3 regions of the Paenibacillus sp. CAA11 genome follow, and region 2 is predicted to be linked to each of the others. Evidence: a T-box and tRNA genes for the amino acid it is inferred to sense, from the RefSeq annotation. Region 2 holds a T-box; the other regions hold tRNA genes.
The links. A T-box is a leader RNA that pairs with one kind of tRNA and senses whether it is charged. The one in region 2 lies ahead of tyrS (tyrosine--tRNA ligase), so its partner is inferred to be a tRNA-Tyr.
Positions count from the first base shown of each region.

Region 1: it has a tRNA-Tyr gene. The T-box ahead of tyrS (tyrosine--tRNA ligase) is inferred to sense a tRNA for this amino acid. The anticodon was not compared.
Region 3: it has a tRNA-Tyr gene. The T-box ahead of tyrS (tyrosine--tRNA ligase) is inferred to sense a tRNA for this amino acid. The anticodon was not compared.

Region 1 is NZ_CP028922.1:3,913,421-3,917,030, forward strand. Features, by position in the region: gene DCC85_RS18310 (cation:proton antiporter) at 1-812, shown strand, start outside; tRNA gene DCC85_RS18315 (tRNA-Leu) at 1,280-1,359, opposite strand; tRNA gene DCC85_RS18320 (tRNA-Arg) at 1,385-1,461, opposite strand; tRNA gene DCC85_RS18325 (tRNA-Leu) at 1,470-1,558, opposite strand; tRNA gene DCC85_RS18330 (tRNA-Cys) at 1,568-1,641, opposite strand; tRNA gene DCC85_RS18335 (tRNA-Gly) at 1,652-1,726, opposite strand; tRNA gene DCC85_RS18340 (tRNA-Gln) at 1,731-1,805, opposite strand; tRNA gene DCC85_RS18345 (tRNA-His) at 1,832-1,907, opposite strand; tRNA gene DCC85_RS18350 (tRNA-Trp) at 1,934-2,007, opposite strand; tRNA gene DCC85_RS18355 (tRNA-Tyr) at 2,013-2,097, opposite strand; tRNA gene DCC85_RS18360 (tRNA-Thr) at 2,102-2,177, opposite strand; tRNA gene DCC85_RS18365 (tRNA-Phe) at 2,197-2,272, opposite strand; tRNA gene DCC85_RS18370 (tRNA-Asp) at 2,288-2,364, opposite strand; tRNA gene DCC85_RS18375 (tRNA-Met) at 2,384-2,457, opposite strand; tRNA gene DCC85_RS18380 (tRNA-Val) at 2,470-2,545, opposite strand; tRNA gene DCC85_RS18385 (tRNA-Glu) at 2,613-2,684, opposite strand; tRNA gene DCC85_RS18390 (tRNA-Ser) at 2,694-2,785, opposite strand; tRNA gene DCC85_RS18395 (tRNA-Asn) at 2,790-2,865, opposite strand; rRNA gene DCC85_RS18400 (23S ribosomal RNA) at 3,037-3,610, opposite strand, start outside.
Region 2 is NZ_CP028922.1:2,465,543-2,469,152, reverse strand. Features, by position in the region: gene DCC85_RS11385 (N-acetyltransferase) at 229-984, shown strand; gene DCC85_RS11380 (DinB family protein) at 1,079-1,552, shown strand; T-box leader at 1,693-1,915, shown strand; gene tyrS (tyrosine--tRNA ligase) at 1,986-3,245, shown strand; gene DCC85_RS11370 (GNAT family N-acetyltransferase) at 3,439-3,610, opposite strand, start outside.
Region 3 is NZ_CP028922.1:3,358,364-3,361,973, reverse strand. Features, by position in the region: rRNA gene rrf (5S ribosomal RNA) at 43-159, shown strand; tRNA gene DCC85_RS15760 (tRNA-Ile) at 211-287, shown strand; tRNA gene DCC85_RS15755 (tRNA-Ala) at 380-455, shown strand; tRNA gene DCC85_RS15750 (tRNA-Asn) at 460-535, shown strand; tRNA gene DCC85_RS15745 (tRNA-Thr) at 539-614, shown strand; tRNA gene DCC85_RS15740 (tRNA-Glu) at 627-698, shown strand; tRNA gene DCC85_RS15735 (tRNA-Val) at 708-783, shown strand; tRNA gene DCC85_RS15730 (tRNA-Thr) at 800-875, shown strand; tRNA gene DCC85_RS15725 (tRNA-Tyr) at 880-964, shown strand; tRNA gene DCC85_RS15720 (tRNA-Lys) at 973-1,045, shown strand; tRNA gene DCC85_RS15715 (tRNA-Leu) at 1,059-1,139, shown strand; tRNA gene DCC85_RS15710 (tRNA-Gly) at 1,151-1,225, shown strand; tRNA gene DCC85_RS15705 (tRNA-Arg) at 1,227-1,303, shown strand; tRNA gene DCC85_RS15700 (tRNA-Pro) at 1,320-1,396, shown strand; tRNA gene DCC85_RS15695 (tRNA-Gly) at 1,405-1,475, shown strand; gene DCC85_RS15690 (SDR family oxidoreductase) at 1,826-2,689, shown strand; gene DCC85_RS15685 (GntR family transcriptional regulator) at 2,876-3,598, shown strand.

The sequences.
Region 1 (3,610 bases), 1.4 Mb from region 2:
AGACCGAAATGATACTGGGGATTATCATGTTTGAGGATGTGTTTCTGGCCGTCTACATCTCCATCTTGTCCGGATTGGTGCTGAGCGGCTCAAGCACCTTAGGAGGAGTGCTCCTGTCTGCCCTGTTGGCCCTTGGCTTCATGCTGGCCTTATTAATTATTGGCAGGAAGGCGGTCCCCCTTCTAAACAAGCTGCTTAACATCTCTTCAAATGAACTATTTGCTATTGTGATCTTTGCTATATTGTTCACCATAGCAGGATTCTCAGAGACGATCCATGTCGCTGAAGCGATTGGTGCGCTGCTAGTTGGTCTCGTATTGGCCGAGACAGAGCATGTTAAGCGGATTGAGAAGCTGGTCATTCCTTTTCGCGACTTCTTCGGCGCCCTCTTCTTCTTCAGCTTTGGACTCACGATTGACCCAACTGCCTTAGGCGGCGCCGTGTGGTATGCAATTGCAGCTGTAATTATAACCTTAGTAGGTAATTATATAGCCGGAATGCTTGCCGGGCGCAGTGCCGGATTGTCCCCACGGGCATCCTCGAATATTGGTCTTACCATCGTCTCCCGCGGCGAGTTCTCCATTATTCTGGCTAACCTGGGCAAAGCCGGAGGACTCTTGGCCATTCTACAGCCCTTCGCAGCGCTCTATGTGCTGATTCTTGCCATTCTAGGACCGTTACTAACCAAAGAGACCAAGCGAATATACCCTCTTCTGAATCGTATATTCAAGTTTGAAGAGCGTAACCGCCTTAGAATGGCTAAGAAAGCTGATGCTAATGGAGAATCTACTCCTGTGAACAGCGACCAATAATGTAAAGCAAGTTTTCCGTGCTATATCGCATAAAAAACGCCCTGTTCGTACAATCAACTGTACAACAGGGCGTTCTATTTATTTAGGCTTTGTTGAAAATAATAGTCATCACATCTAAAAGGGGAAGCCAAAGCGTAGGCCCTTATAGATTAGCTACCTTATATCTTCAGCTTGTACGCTGCTAAAAGACGAATTGGGCAAGATGATGGTTCGTACCTCATTCAATTCACTGTTTCTCGGAGCAATGTGCCCACTTGCATAGCCTCCAATAGCTACATGAGAGACAATAGCTGCATCCCCAAGAGAAAGCGGAGCACCGTCCTTTTACCTCGGTATTCAAAATGAAGCGCAGGATACATTGGATAGACAGTATTAGGCCTAATCCTGAATTCATCATTAAATAAATAATATGTATAGCAAAAGGGATCACAATATTGCAAAAGCAATTCTGTGATCCCTTTAATATATGCCGGTGAAGGGACTCGAACCCCCACGGTTTCCCTCACGATTTTGAGTCGCGCGCGTCTGCCAATTCCGCCACACCGGCAAGTTATAAAGTTACGGGAAATAAATGGCGCGCCCTAAGAGATTCGAACTCCTGACCTTTTGATTCGTAGTCAAACGCTCTATCCAGCTGAGCTAAGGGCGCATATTCAATGGTGCGGAAGACCAGACTTGAACTGGTACGGTAGTCACCTACCGCAGGATTTTAAGTCCTGTGCGTCTGCCGATTCCGCCACTCCCGCAGGAATAACTGGAGGCGCCACCCAGATTCGAACTGGGGATAAAGCTTTTGCAGAGCTGTGCCTTACCACTTGGCTATGGCGCCTAATTATAGATGGAGCGGACGACGGGAATCGAACCCGCGACCCTCGCCTTGGCAAGGCGATGCTCTACCGCTGAGCCACGTCCGCATAATGGCTGGGGATATAGGATTCGAACCTATGCATGACGGAGTCAAAGTCCGTTGCCTTACCGCTTGGCTAATCCCCAACAAAATTTAATTCTTGAGATGAAAATGGGGCGATCGATGGGACTTGAACCCACGAATGCCGGAGCCACAATCCGGTGCGTTAACCCCTTCGCCACGACCGCCATATTCAAACATTTTAAAGCTTTATTGGCAGGGGCAGCAGGAATTGAACCCACACTAACGGTTTTGGAGACCGCTGTTCTACCTTTAAACTATGCCCCTATAACTGGTGGAGGCTGATGGATTCGAACCACCGAACTCGACGAGAACAGATTTACAGTCTGCTGCGTTTGGCCACTTCGCTAAGCCTCCACAATGGTGCCGGCGAGAGGACTTGAACCCCCAACCTACTGATTACAAGTCAGTTGCTCTACCAATTGAGCTACACCGGCATGTTATTCAATTCTTAAATGGTGGCTCGGGACGGAATCGAACCGCCGACACGAGGATTTTCAGTCCTCTGCTCTACCGACTGAGCTACCGAGCCAAACTTATTAAATAATGGCGGAACCGACGGGATTCGAACCCGCGATCTCCTGCGTGACAGGCAGGCATGTTAGGCCTCTACACCACGGTTCCAGGCCAATAAGTGAAGCAATTGCGGGGGCAGGATTTGAACCTGCGGCCTTCGGGTTATGAGCCCGACGAGCTACCGGGCTGCTCCACCCCGCGTCAGTGAAATTATGGTGGAGGCTGAGGGGTTCGAACCCCCGACCCTCTGCTTGTAAGGCAGATGCTCTCCCAGCTGAGCTAAGCCTCCATAACAACACAATTAATATCTTACCATATACCAAGCAATTAAATCAACCTGTAATTTATGGTAATTATGACCCGTAGGGGAATCGAACCCCTGTTACCTCCGTGAAAGGGAGGTGTCTTAACCGCTTGACCAACGGGCCATATTATAGTGGCGGAGAGAGAGGGATTCGAACCCTCGAGACGCTTGTGACGCCTACACGATTTCCAATCGTGCTCCTTCGGCCAACTCGGACACCTCTCCATAATGGCTCCCCGAACAGGACTCGAACCTGTGACAACTCGATTAACAGTCGAGTGCTCTACCAACTGAGCTATCAGGGAACAATATTCAATTCAAGCTTAATCGCTTGAAAACTGGATACGAAACTTCATTGCGCTTTAGTTATTCTCTGGGCCCCGCCAAAGTACTCGGAATCAGCTTCGTCAGCGTTCTCTTCACTTTGGTGGGTTTCTAGCTTATGCTTCCGAAGTAGCTTTACTTCGTAAAGCTTGTAGGATAAGCCCTCGACCGATTAGTACTGGTCAGCTCCATGCATTACTGCACTTCCACCTCCAGCCTATCTACCTCGTCGTCTTCAAGGGGTCTTACTAGTTGGGAAATCTCATCTTGAGGGGGGCTTCACGCTTAGATGCTTTCAGCGCTTATCCCTTCCGCACTTAGCTACCCAGCTGTGCTCCTGGCGGAACAACTGGTGCACCAGCGGTGCGTCCATCCCGGTCCTCTCGTACTAAGGACAGCTCCTCTCAAATTTCCTACGCCCACGACAGATAGGGACCGAACTGTCTCACGACGTTCTGAACCCAGCTCGCGTACCGCTTTAATGGGCGAACAGCCCAACCCTTGGGACCTACTTCAGCCCCAGGATGCGATGAGCCGACATCGAGGTGCCAAACCTCCCCGTCGATGTGGACTCTTGGGGGAGATAAGCCTGTTATCCCCAGGGTAGCTTTTATCCGTTGAGCGATGGCCCTTCCATGCGGTACCACCGGATCACTAAGCCCGACTTTCGTCCCTGCTCGACTTGTCAGTCTCGCAGTCAAGCTCCCTTTTGCCTTTGCACTCTTC
Region 2 (3,610 bases):
AAAAATACGGTTCCTTTTTTGCGTTTTTTTTACTCTACTTGTAAAACAAAAAAATAGTTGTAGTCCCAAAGATTGGTTTTTAAATGGCGCTGAACATGATAAAGTAATAACAGAGATTTTGAGTTGAAGTACGTCAAATTTACATAGAACATTGAGCAGCTTTAGAATTCAATTAGTAATTGAAGTTTTATTTATGTTGAACTTAAGTCGAAGGAGAGGCATACAATCATGACTTATTTGCAAATTACGAAGGAGAATATCGATAGAGAACATATATGCTGCGCACTGGGGGCCAAGCAGTACGAAGACGCGGTACGCGAGAAGAAGCAATGGCTAAGCGATCGAATGGAGGAAGGGCTCAAATTCTATCGGCTTGATGACAGGGCCAAGGTATTTATCGAGTACTTGCCTGCTGAGAGAGCATGGGTACCCATCGACGCTCCGAATTACATGTACATTGACTGCCTTTGGGTTTCAGGACGGCATAAAGGTAGCGGGCACAGTAGAAACCTGCTGGATCAATGTATTCAGGATGCGAAGAAGGCGGGTATGGACGGTATCGTCCATTTGTCCAGTAAGAAGAAGATGCCTTATCTGAGTGACAAGCGCTATCTTGAGCACATGGGCTTCACGGTAGTGGATCAAGCCGGTCCTTATTTCGAACTTTTGGTTCTCAAATGGAATGAGCAAGCGCCGAACCCCTCTTTTAAAGCATCGGTTCATGGAAGGGCAAGCTCAGATCAGGGCATTTTCATCTACTATACTGCTCAGTGCCCATTCGCTATAGGTGTGCTAGAGGATTTGCGTCAAGTGGCAGAGGCCAAGGGAGTTCCTTTTCAGACGCAGCGCATCACCACAAGGGAAGAGGCCCAGCAATCTCCTGCCATATGGACAACGTTCAGTCTGTTCTATAACGGTAAATTCGTGACGCATGAAATTATGAGTGCAGGTAAATTTGAGAAGCTGCTTGAGAAGTCTTGGTAATCGTAAGAAGCAGTTATGCGACAGACTCAGGGCAGCAACTGTTTAGCGCTAGTATCTTCACGTGAGGATTAACGTTAAAGGAGAGAGTGATAAGATGACTAATGAATTAACATCACTGCTGACTACGTTTGAACAATGGGCTCTATTTTGCGAGGATTTGAAAGGGTTAAATGAAGCACAATGGGCCTCAAGTCTGGAGCCGGGAAAATGGTCTATCAAGGACATTGTCGCCCACATGATGAGATGGGACAAATACTTTTACGATACAGCCATTGCAAAAATAGCTGCTGGGGAAGGCTTGACGCTTCAGCATTTGAAATATGATGACTTTAATAAGGAAGCTGTGGATTATGCAGCAAACGTTTCTACCGATGAATTGATCCAGCAGGCGATCGATATCCGGATGAAGATCATTCATGAAATCAGCGTCATGCCAGAAGAGGTCATCGCGCGAAAATATACGGATGCCGATGGTAATGAATTCAATATTCCGCAGTACCTGCAAGACTTTATTTGGCATGACCGTCATCATATGGTTCCACTCCAGCAACACCTGCAGGCCAGCTGATCTCTTAAGGCGACTACACCTCTGTTTATTAAGCCGATTGATTTGTAGATATCTGAACGCTTCTTCACTCATTATTAGATTAGCTTCAAGCGGTTGACAATGATTTTAGCGCTGGGCTATACTATCTGTAATCTTATAGGTGATATGCAATGAAGGAGACAGTAGCGGCTTTGTCCCTGTTATAGAAAGTCAGGGGTTGATGGAACCTGATACACACAAATGCTGTGAATTACACTCTGGAGCTACTTGGGTAATGCCAAGCGGATGCAAGCGAACGATACCTCGCAGAAAGTGGCATGATAAGTCTTGAGGGCTGATCATGCAATTTGGGTGGTAACACGGTTAACCATAATCGTCCCTTTTGTCTTAATAAGACTGGGGACGATTTTTTATTTTTATAAACCAATAGATGACTTAGAAGGAGTTGCCTAAATTGAACATTATTGATGAACTGGAATGGCGCGATGCCATTAACCAACAAACCGATGCAGAGGGCCTGCGGGAACTGACAAGTACCAAGTCGATTTCCCTATATTGCGGGGTTGACCCAACGGGGGACAGCATGCATGTCGGACACTTGATTCCGTTTATTATGCTGAAGCGATTCCAGCTGGCAGGACACCGTCCTGTCATCTTGATTGGGGGAGCAACAGGAACCATTGGGGACCCAAGTGGCCGGCAGACTGAGCGTTCGCTGCAGACTCTTGAGCAGGTGCAGGAGAATGTGGCAGCCTTGACGGCACAGATGAAGAAACTTTTTGTTACAGACGGAGATAACCAGGTCCGCATGGTGAATAACTATGACTGGACACATCAAATCAATGTCATTGAATTCCTGCGTGATTACGGCAAGAACTTCAGCATCAACACGATGCTGGCCAAAGATGTTGTATCCAGCCGACTGGATAGCGGCATATCTTTTACTGAATTCTCCTATCAAATTCTTCAATCTATCGATTACCTGCATCTGTACCAGCATGAAGACGTGCAGCTGCAGATCGGTGGATCAGACCAGTGGGGGAATATCACGAGCGGACTGGATTTAATCCGTAAAAAGGAAGGCAATGAGGCCAAAGCCTTCGGCCTGACCATACCGCTTATGCTGAAGTCTGATGGCACCAAGTTCGGCAAATCTGCCGGCGGAGCCATTTGGCTGGATCCGAAGAAGACGACGCCGTATGAATTCTACCAATTCTGGGCGAACACCGATGACCGTGATGTGGTGAAATATTTGAAATACTTCACCTTCCTGGATCGTGAGCAGATTGAAGAGCTGGCTCACAAGGTGGAGACTGAACCGCACAAACGTGAAGCTCAGAAGGCTCTTGCCGAGGAAATGACGAAATTCGTGCATGGCGAAGAGCGGCTTGAGCAGGCTAAGCGCATTACGGCTGCACTATTCAGCGGTGACATTCGCTCTCTATCTGCAGAGGAAATCGAGGAAGGCTTCAAAGAGATGCCAACCTATACTGCGGGGAAAGAAAGCAAGAACATTGTAGATTGGCTGGTGGATCTCGGCATTGAGCCGTCCAAACGCCAAGCACGCGAGGACATTAACAGTGGGGCGATCTCTATGAACGGAGAACGTGTGAGCGGACTGGATGCTGAAGTCACTCCTGATGATGCCATCGGAGGACAATTCATCATCATTCGGAAGGGCAAGAAGAAATACAGCTTGGTAAAGCTGGTTTAATAGCGATCTGCTATTGACAAACCAATGCATATAAGCCGGTCGTTTGAAACAAAAATGCACCCCGCGGTAGTTCACTAACTACAGCGGGGTGCATTTTACGTTTATAGCATTATAGAGGGTACCGTATGGAAAATATGAATTTATAACGCTTAAGAAAATCCAGGATGAAAAGATACCTTTATGTAATAATTTTTTATTTTTCATGATTCAGTTTAAATTCTTCTCTTGTCATTCCATAGCAAATACCATCATAATACAGCCCTTTAGTGAAAATGATATTTCTTAGTTGCCCTTCTTTCATAAAACCTAATTTTTCATGTAATCGCATGGAGGGAGTATTGAAAGAATAGACAGTCGTATTTACT
Region 3 (3,610 bases), 890 kb from region 2:
CTTGATGAATTTCAGGGAGCGATAGCGACCGGAAAAAACCTGTTTGGTGGCGATAGCGGAGGGGTTCCACACGTACCCATCCCGAACACGACCGTTAAGCCCTCCAGCGCCGATGGTACTTGGACCGCAGGGTCCTGGGAGAGTAGGACGCCGCCAAGCAAATTCCCTGATGGGAACTTTGTCTCGCCGATGGTTCGGCAGATTAGATAAGGGCCCTTAGCTCAGCTGGTTAGAGCGCACCCCTGATAAGGGTGAGGTCGGTGGTTCGAGTCCACTAGGGCCCACCATTCTCTAACTTCCATGAAATTGAGTGTACAGGGACCCGAGAAATAATCGGAATGAATCCCAAAGTTGCACATCACTTTTTGGGATGAGATAAGGGGCCATAGCTCAGCTGGGAGAGCGCCTGCCTTGCAAGCAGGAGGTCAGCGGTTCGATCCCGCTTGGCTCCACCATTATTCCCTGATAGCTCAGTTGGTAGAGCACTCGACTGTTAATCGAGTTGTCACAGGTTCGAGTCCTGTTCGGGGAGCCACTTGCTTTCATAGCTCAGTAGGTAGAGTACATCCGTGGTAAGGATGAGGTCACCGGTTCGATCCCGGTTGAAAGCTCCATGTTGATAGTAAGGCCCGTTGGTCAAGCGGTTAAGACACCTCCCTTTCACGGAGGTAACAGGGGTTCGATTCCCCTACGGGTCATCCCATTTCGGAGGCTTAGCTCAGCTGGGAGAGCATCTGCCTTACAAGCAGAGGGTCGGGGGTTCGAACCCCTCAGCCTCCACCATATTCCATATTCATATGCCGGTGTAGCTCAATTGGTAGAGCAACTGACTTGTAATCAGTAGGTTGGGGGTTCAAGTCCTCTCGCCGGCACCATTGTGGAGGCTTAGCGAAGTGGCCAAACGCAGCAGACTGTAAATCTGTTCTCGTCGAGTTCGGTGGTTCGAATCCATCAGCCTCCACCAGTAAGTAAGAGCCATTAGCTCAGTTGGTAGAGCACCTGACTTTTAATCAGGGTGTCGAAGGTTCGAGTCCTTCATGGCTCACTTCTTTAAATGTGCGCGTGTGGCGGAATTGGCAGACGCACTAGACTTAGGATCTAGCGTCTTTGACGTGGGGGTTCAAGTCCCTCCACGCGCATCATTATTTATGCGGACGTGGCTCAGCGGTAGAGCATCGCCTTGCCAAGGCGAGGGTCGCGGGTTCGATTCCCGTCGTCCGCTCCATGCGCCCTTAGCTCAGCTGGATAGAGCGTTTGACTACGAATCAAAAGGTCAGGAGTTCGAATCTCTTAGGGCGCGCCATTTTTTTATTGCTTGTCGGGATGTAGCTCAGCTTGGTAGAGCACCTGGTTTGGGACCAGGGGGTCGCATGTTCAAATCGTGTCATCCCGACCATATATTTTGCGGGTGTAGTTCAATGGTAGAACTCCAGCCTTCCAAGCTGGTAGCGTGGGTTCGATTCCCATCACCCGCTTTGCTTACAAAGAAGAGACGACAATAATGTCGTTTCTTTTTTTATTATTTCCACTAAGTATAACTCTCACTGTTACAACGATGTGGATACGATGTAAATTACATGAGTACACACCTTTCCATGGTCGTCCATACTTAATCCTTAATCGAGGTGGGACGGAATATTGATCATTTTCTATAGCCAGAACTGGGGAGAGTTCGGTCTGCGTGGAACGGAGACTGGCTTCTATAAAGAAAGCAGCTGACTGTCCTATTTCAGGAAAAAGAAAAAGAGCTCTTATTTTATCACCATATTGTAACTATCTATGTTACAATATGAAAAGATACAGCTAAATATAGGAGGTCCTTTTTATGAAAATTCTAGTTACAGGCGCTACAGGAAAGCTCGGATCCAAGGTCGTCGAGACACTTTTGAAATCCGTTCCGGCAAGTCAGCTGGCAGTCAGTGTTCGCCATCCGGAGAAAGCGGAAGCACTTCGCGCACAAGGCGTGGAGGTAAGACAGGGGGATTTCGATCATCCGGAATCACTGGACAAGGCTTTTGCCGGGATTGATCGGCTACTGATTATTTCCGCAGACGGGGACAATGAGACCCGAATCCGTCAGCATACGAATGCTGTGGAAGCCGCTGCTAGAGCCAAAGTAGGCTTTATCGCTTACACAAGTTTAGGCAATGCCCAGGAAAGCAAGATGTTCCTGGCTCCACCGCACCAGGCTGCAGAGAAAGCGATTCTGCAAACGGGTATTCCCTATTCATTCTTGCGAAATAACTGGTACTTGGAGAATGAGGGCGCAAGCATTCAGGGCGTTCTAGCAGGAGCTCCGTGGGTAACGTCTGCAGGGTCCGGCAAGGTTGGCTGGGCATTGCAGCAGGATTATGCAGAAGCAGCTGCCGCTGTTTTGACGGGGGTAGGCCATGAGAATACGATTTACGAATTGTCCGGTAAGCTGTTGACACAGGAAGAGCTGGCGGGAGCTCTTGCCAAGGTTCTAAATAAGGAAGTTTCCGTGCAGCAGGTGGATGATGCTGTTTACGCAGATATCATGAAAAAGGCAGGGGTACCGGAGTTCCTTCTCCCTATGCTTGTGGAGATTCAAAAGGGTATTCGGGAAGGAGCGCTTGAAATCGAAAGCAATGATTTCGAGAAGCTGCTCGGACGTCCAGCCACACCCGTACATGAGGCGCTTGGTCAGCTTGTAACTCAGTTGTCATAATGCAGTAATGAAGCCGGCTTTCCTTGAAATGAAGGGAAGTCGGCTTTTTATTATAATCCTTTATGTTAACTATTTGGTGAATATGATATAGTTAATAGGGAAATTTTTTCTATATTTAGTGTTGGTGAAAGTCATACATATCATAATTAATTTTATAACGTTACGAACTATAAGAAGGAGTACTACATGGCCCAATATGTCTATAAGCAAATCATTGACGATCTGAAGAAGAAGATTTTTGCTGGACAATTTGCGGATATGAGATTGCCGGATGAGCGCAGCCTCAGTGAAACTTATCAAGTGAGCCGCAGTTCGGTAAAGCGGGCCCTGACAAAGATGGAGAGCGATGGAATTATCTTTAAGAAGCAGGGTTCAGGCACCTTTATTAATCCGCTGTATATTAAGAATGAATCCATCTTCAACTATGAGGGCACGAATTTAGGCGTAACAGACAATTTTCAAATGCATGGGAAAAAGCCGAAGGTCAAAGTTCTCACCTTTGAGGTGATTCCCCCTACAGAAGAATTGCAGCGGGATTTATTCCTGCAGCCCCATGATTTTGTATATAAAATCATACGATTGCGATTGTTCGATGACGAGCCTTTTATGATCGAGACAGGTTATATCCCCATTAAGATCGTGCAGAACTTGAATCAATCCATCATTGAAGGATCAATCTTTAATTATTTGGAGGACTCGCATAATCTTGCAGTAACCAAATCCTTTCTATCTATTTTTGCAGAGCCTTCTGAGGCTCAGGACCAGGAACTGCTTCACTTAAGTGAGCATGAGCCGGTGGGCGTTATGGAAGGCATATTTTTCTTGGACAACGGTACTCCCTTTGAATTTTCACACATGCGGTTTCATTACAAATATATGAAATTTAATACGTTTGTTTCTGTTCATTAAGGGCTGAATTTC